DNA from 2 places in the Methylocystis sp. JR02 genome. Region 1 is predicted to be linked to the other one. Evidence: predicted binding sites of a transcription regulator. Region 1 holds the regulator's gene; the other holds the start of a gene.
The links. Region 1 encodes PhoB, which activates phosphate uptake and scavenging genes when phosphate is short. Its sites were predicted from a motif close to TGTCATNNANCTGTCAT; they were not measured.
Positions count from the first base shown of each region.

Region 2: a site for PhoB is predicted at 1,633-1,649, ahead of QNA11_RS04070 (PstS family phosphate ABC transporter substrate-binding protein). Genes of this name have one in related genera too.

Region 1 covers NZ_JASIRC010000001.1:3,169,822-3,173,227, forward strand. The annotation lists gene pstB (phosphate ABC transporter ATP-binding protein PstB) at 1-537, shown strand, start outside; gene phoU (phosphate signaling complex protein PhoU) at 559-1,278, shown strand; gene phoB (phosphate regulon transcriptional regulator PhoB) at 1,271-2,020, shown strand; gene QNA11_RS15105 (GcrA family cell cycle regulator) at 2,055-2,600, opposite strand; gene QNA11_RS15110 (aspartate aminotransferase family protein) at 3,041-3,406, shown strand, end outside.
Region 2 covers NZ_JASIRC010000001.1:874,723-878,128, reverse strand. The annotation lists gene ybgC (tol-pal system-associated acyl-CoA thioesterase) at 1-379, shown strand, start outside; gene QNA11_RS04070 (PstS family phosphate ABC transporter substrate-binding protein) at 603-1,580, opposite strand; gene tolQ (protein TolQ) at 1,837-2,577, shown strand; gene QNA11_RS04060 (ExbD/TolR family protein) at 2,581-3,030, shown strand; gene tolA (cell envelope integrity protein TolA) at 3,038-3,406, shown strand, end outside.

The sequences.
Region 1 (3,406 bases):
CTCGATCCGGCGATCGACCTCAACGCCCTGCGCGCCCGCGTCGGCATGATCTTCCAGAAGCCGACGCCCTTCCCGATGTCGATCTATGAGAATGTCGCCTTCGGCATCCGTCTCTACGAGAAATTGTCGCGCGCCGATATGGACGTTCGCGTCGAGGAGGCGCTGCGCGGCGCGGCGCTCTGGGACGAAGTGAAAGACAAGCTGCAGGCGAGCGGGCTCGGCCTTTCCGGCGGCCAGCAGCAGCGCCTGTGCATCGCCCGCAGCGTCGCCGTGCAACCCGAGGTCATGCTCTTCGACGAGCCCTGCTCGGCGCTGGATCCGATCTCGACGGCGAAGGTCGAAGAGCTGATCGAGGAGCTCTCGACGAGATACACGATCGCGATCGTGACCCATAATATGCAACAGGCGGTGCGCGTCTCCGACTACACCGCATTCATGTATCTGGGCGAGCTCATCGAATTCGGCGACACGGACGACGTCTTCAACCGGCCGAGAGAAAAGCGCACGCAGGATTACATCACCGGCCGCTTCGGCTGAAGCTCATTTAAGGAACGAGCGATGACTGACCACACCGTCAAGTCCTATGACCGCGACCTCGAGTCGCTGGGACGTCGCATCTCCGAGATGGGCGGCGTTGCCGAAAAAATGCTGGCCGAGGCCATGGACGCGCTGTCCAACCTCGACGTCGAGCTCGCAAAGCAAGTCGTCGCAAGCGACGCGCGGCTCGACACGCTTCAGCGTGAGATCGAAGAAAGCGCGGTCATGACGATCGCGCGGCGGCAACCGCTGGCGATCGATCTGCGCGAATGCATCGCCGCGATCCGCATCTCCGGCGACATCGAGCGGATCGGCGACCTCGCCAAGAACATCGCCAAGCGCACGCTCAAGATCGCCTCTGAGGCGCGTTTGCCGCGCGCCATCGTCGGCTTGAAGTCGATGCATGAAATCGCCGCGACGCAGCTCAAGGACGCGCTCGACGCCTATGCGCTGCGCGACGAGGAACGCGCCCGCACCGTCTGGATGAACGACGCAGATCTCGACGCGCTGGAAGACTCGGTGTTTCGCGATCTTCTCACCTTCATGATGGAAGATCCCCGCAACATCTCCTTCTGCACGCATCTTCTGTTCTGCTCGAAGAATCTCGAGCGCATCGGCGATCACACGACCAATATCGCCGAGACGATCGTCTATCTCGTGACAGGCGAATCCATGCCGCTCGAGCGCCCCAAGGCGCGGCCGGGCGTTCTGGGCGCAGGGGGCGACGCATCGCATGAGTGACGCGACCACCGCGCCGACCGGCGCCCGCGATGGCAAGAGCGACCGCGCCCCGAGGATTCTCGTCGTCGAGGACGAGGTCCCGCTCGCGACTCTGCTGGTTTATAATCTGGAGGCCGAAGGCTATCAGGTCGAGCATGTCGATAATGGCGACGAAGCCGAGCTGCGCATCGCGGAGTCGCCGCCCGACCTGATGCTGCTCGACTGGATGCTGCCCGGCGTCTCGGGCCTCGAAATCTGCCGGCGCCTGCGCGCGCGCGACACCGCGCGCGACATGCCGATCATCATGCTGACGGCGCGCGGCGAGGAGGCCGAGCGCGTGCGTGGGCTATCGGTCGGCGCCGACGACTATGTGGTGAAGCCGTTCTCGACGCCGGAGCTGATGGCGCGCGTGCGCGCTTTGCTGCGTCGCGCCCGGCCGGAGCGCGTCGCCTCCAAGCTGACGCTGGGCGACATCGACCTCGACCGCGAGACGCGCCGCGTGCGCCGCTCGGGGCGTGAAATCCATCTGGGCCCGACCGAGTTCCGGCTGCTCGAATATTTCATGGAGAAGCCCGGGCGCGTCTTCACCCGCGCCCAGCTCCTCGACAGCGTCTGGGGCATGTCGGCGGAGATCGACGAGCGCACGGTCGACGTGCATGTCGGCCGGCTTCGCAAGGCGCTCATCCGCGGCCGCGAAAAAGACCCGATCCGCACCGTGCGCGGCTCCGGCTATTCCTTCGACGAGACCTTCGGCCGGGAGTGACGTCGGCCGCAGCCGATCGCGCGCCCGAGCTTTATCAGGCGTAACGCGGCGCCCTGAGCTGATCGCGCGCGCGACGGCGATCCTGCGCCGGCTGATAGGCGATGCGGGCGTGATGCGCGCAATAGGGCCCGCCGCCGATCGGGGATTTGCCGCCGCAGAAGCGGAACTCGGGCGACGTCGGATCGCCCATCGGCCAGCGGCACATCGACTCGCGCAGCTCCATGATCGTCACGCGCTCGGACATCGGGACGACGACTTCCGTATCCGGCGTCACGCGCGCCACCACGACCGTCTCGGGCGCGAAGGCGAGGGCGACATTGCCGTGCACGGCGTGCCCGCCGACGCGCGGAGCCGCAGCCACGGGGGCGGAAACCGCCGCCTGGCGCGACGCCGGCTTTGCGGCGCGGGGTCGCGGCGCGCTGGCCGTCTTGGCGCGCTCGGCGAGGCCAAGACGGTGAATCTTGCCGATCACCGCATTGCGCGTGATGCCGGGACCAAGCTCCGCTGCGACCTGACTCGCGCTGAGACCGTCGCTCCAAAGCTTACGCAGCAGCTCGACGCGTTCATCGGTCCAAGACATTTTGACCTCCAAGCGGCCGGTTCGAGCGCGCAACCGGACAGAATCCACCAACCCTCGCTGCGCCGGAGCGAACCAGCGGCGACGTCGCGCGCATCGAAACTCGAGGGACGCCAGGCGGAAACAACGCTACCGCGCCGGCGGGAAAAACTTAACAAAACCTTTGAATCACGGGCAAGAGTCGCTGGCAAGCCAAAGGGCGCGTTCTGCACAGCCTTTCTGAGCGCTTTGTGCGCAGAGTGTTGCCGCGACGACTCACTCCGCGCCGGAATTGGAACGAAAAACGCCTCTGGCGCGCCAGCCAAGTTGGCTGCGACGTTAGGATTTGACCGAAACAGCGCGCCCGCATAAAATCGCCTTCTCAAACTGCCGCCCCGAAAGGGCGGCGCTTTGTTTTTTGGCCCGACCGCCAAACGGCGGATCTGTTGGCTTGGAGCATAATTTTGACATCTGCGCTCTATCCGACTTATGCGCGCGCCGACGTCGCCTTTACGCGGGGCGAAGGCGCATGGCTGTTCGCGGAGAACGGCGACCGCTACCTGGATTTCGCTTCAGGCGTCGCTGTGCTGTCGCTTGGCCATGACCACCCGCATCTCGTCGAAACACTCAAGGCCGCCGCTGAAAAGCCCTGGCACGTCTCCAATCTCTTCCGCATCCCCGAGGCCGAGCGTCTCGCGCAGCGCCTTGTCGCCGTCACCTTCGCCGAAACGGTCTTCTTCGTGAATTCCGGCGCCGAGGCCGTGGAATGCGCCATCAAAACGGCGCGCAAATATCATGCGGCGAATGGCCAGCCGGAGCGCTACCGCCTC
Region 2 (3,406 bases), 2.3 Mb from region 1:
GGAAGACACCGACGCCTCCGGCCTCGTCTATCACGCCTCCTATATCCGCTTCATGGAGCGCGGGCGCACGGAGCTTTTGCGGTCGATCGGCATTGATCAACGCCCCCTGCTCGAAGGCGGCGCGGACGCCCCGACATTCTTCGTGGTGCGGGCGATGCAGCTCGAATTCCTGCGGCCGGCGGTGATGGACGACGCGCTGTCGGTCGAAACGCGCGTGCTCGAACTCGGCGGCGCCTCGCTGTCGCTGGAACAGCGCGTGCTTCGCGGCGTAGAAACGCTGGCGACGGCGGTCGTCAAAGTTGTCTGCGTCGAGAGCGGCCGCGCCAAACGCTTGCCGCCGGACGTAAGAGCGAAATTCGAAAACGTGCTCGCCCGCTGAGCTGCGCATTTTCCGTTTGAGCGGTTCGAATTGGGGCTTGAATCATTCCCGGCGAGCTGACCGGGGAATCCAGAGCCCACAAATACGCTGGGTTTGCCCAGAGCCCGTCATTGCGAGCGAAGCGAAGCAATCCAGGGCTGCGATGCGGCCCTGGATTGCTTCGTCGGCTCTGCCTCCTCGCAAATGACGGCGGGGACAGCGAACCAATCAAGCGGATCAGGTATCACTCCGCCGAAACGAGAAGGCCCAAACGCGTCAGCTCGTGTTCGCGAATATTGCGCGTTATCGGATAATAGCCCCCGCGCTTGGCCTGCGTCTGGCCGTCCTTCGAGAGAATATATTTGACGAATTCGCCAGAGAGCGTGTCCATCGGCGCCTTTGGGTCTTTCATCAAATAAACGTAGAGCCCACGCGCGAGCGGATATTTGCGCGTATAAGCGCTCTCGAAAGAGGTGTCGTAGCACTTCTTGCCCTGGCTTTGCGCCACGGGAACGGCGCGCACGCCGCTGGTCTTGTAGCCAATGCCCGAGTAGCCGATCGCCGCGGCGTCCGCCGACACGGCGCTCACGACCGCCTCGGAACCCGGCTCCATATGCACGGTGGTCTTGAAATCGGCGCCGCCGAGCGCTTGCTGCTTGAAGAGTTTATGCGTGCCCGAAAGAGAATTGCGGCTGTACATTGTGATGGGTTTGCGCGCCCATTCGCCGGTCAATCCCAGCTCTCCCCAGGTGTGAATGCTCTTCCCGTCGCCATTTTTGGGATCGGCGGAAAAAATGCGCTCGACCTCCTCCATGGCGAAGCATGTAATCGGATTATCCTTGTGCACATAGATCGCTAGGGCGTCGACGGCGACCAAAACGGCGGTGGGCTTGTATCCGAATTTCGCCTCGAAGGCGTCGATCTCGTCGACTGTCATTTGGCGCGACATGGGGCCAAGCTGCGCCTCGCCCGAGAGCAGCGCCGGCGGCGCAGTGTTCGAGCCTTTGCCGTCGATTTCGATTTGCACGCCCGGGTAAATGGTTTTGAACCCGTCGGCCCAGAGCTCCATCTCATGGAGCATTGTGTCGGAGCCGACCGACTTCAGCTTTCCCGAAAGCGACGGCAGACGCTTATAGGGCGAGAGCTCCAGATCGAGCGAAAAAGCGGCGCTGGCGGAAAGTGCGCAAGCGGCGACGATGGCGGAAAGGAAAGGGAGTTTCATGGCGATGCTTCGAAAGGTTAGAATTGGTCTGAAGAAACATTTCAGCAATGATGTGACACGCGCGTGACGAGGCGCGCGGAATCCACGAGCCGCCGAACCCATTTTTCAAGGTTCTTTAACCCTTACCGCTTGTTAATTCTTCCGCGATAAGTATCGTTGTGCGCCGCACCCGCGGCCCAGAAAAGGGCGGAATCGCGGGGAATAAGGGGCGCTGCTGATACTGCAAGCGCGCGCCATTCCGCTTCAAGGACAAATCATGAATCCAACCGACATCGCCGCGACAGCCGCAGGCGCCGCCCCCGCCGCCGACATCACCATCTGGAGCATGTTCTGGGGCGCGCATATCGTCGTGAAATTCGTGATGGTGGGCCTGCTCCTCGCCTCGGTCTGGTGCTGGGCGATCATTATCGACAAGACGCTGCTCTTTGCGCGCCTTCGCCGGGCGATGGATCGTTTCGAGGAGAGCTTCTGGTCCGGCAATTCGCTCGAGGAGCTCTACGGCAAGCTCTCCGAGCGCCCGACCACCGGCATGGCGACGCTCTTCGTCGCAGCGATGAAGGAATGGAAGCGCTCCTTCCAGACAGGCGCCAGCGCCAGCTTCATGGGCCTGCAGGCGCGCATCGAGAAAGTGCTCGACGTCTCCATCGCCCGCGAGGTCGAGAAGCTCGAATCCAATCTGCTCGTGCTCGCGACGGTCGCCTCGGCCGGCCCCTTCGTCGGCCTCTTCGGCACGGTCTGGGGCATCATGACCTCCTTCCGCTCGATCGCCGCCTCGAAGAACACCTCCCTCGCCGTCGTGGCGCCGGGCATTGCGGAAGCGCTGCTCGCCACCGCCATCGGCCTTTTCGCCGCCATTCCGGCGCTCATCGCCTACAATAAGATGCAGGGCGACGTCGCCAAGGCCCAGGCGCGCATGGAGAGCTTCGCCGACGAATTCTCGGCCATTCTCTCCCGCCAGATCGACCAGCACGCGGCCAACCGCGATCGGGCGGCCTGACCCATGGGCGCCTCGGTTTCCGCTCCCGGACGCAAGGGCGGCAGGCGCCGCCGCGGCGTGCCGCGCTATGGCGCCATGGCCGAAATCAACATGACGCCCTTCATCGACGTCATGCTGGTGCTGCTCATCATCTTCATGGTCGCGGCGCCCTTGCTCGCGACCGGCGTCGCCGTCGATCTGCCGCAGACCAAGGCGGGCCAGCTCAATATCGACCAGAAGCCTGTCTCGATCGCCATCGACGACAAGGGCCAGATCTTCCTGATGGATCAGCCGGTCGAGGTGGCACAGCTTCTCGACAAGCTCAAGGACGCGGCGAAACAGGGCTTCGACGAGCGCATCTATGTGCGCGGCTCCAAGGCGGTGAATTACGGCCGCGTGGCCGAGGTCATGTCGCTCGTCACCACGGCGGGCTACAAGAAAGTCGCTCTGGTGACGGAGCAGGAGAAGAAGTGAGGCTCGAATGAGAGTTTCGCGCTCCGAGCCAGGCGTCGTCATCTCCTCCGCGGCCCATGCGGGCCTGCTGGTGGCGGCGCTTGTCTTGTTCTCTGACGCGCGGAAATTCGAGGACGCCCCGGAGACGATCCCAGTCGAGGTCGTCACCGACGACGCGCTCACGCAAGTAACGAAGGGCGAGAAGACGGCGCGCGATCCAAAGCCCGCGCCGCGCGTCGACAAGGTCGCCAAGGAGAGCGAGACCAAGCCCCATCCGCCGCTCGCCGAAGCCAAGAAGGATGTGCCGACCCCTCCCCCGCCCTTGAAACGCCTGCCCGACCCCGGCGCAGACGACAGGCCCGAGCCGACGCCCCCGAAACGCGTCGCCGCTCTGCCG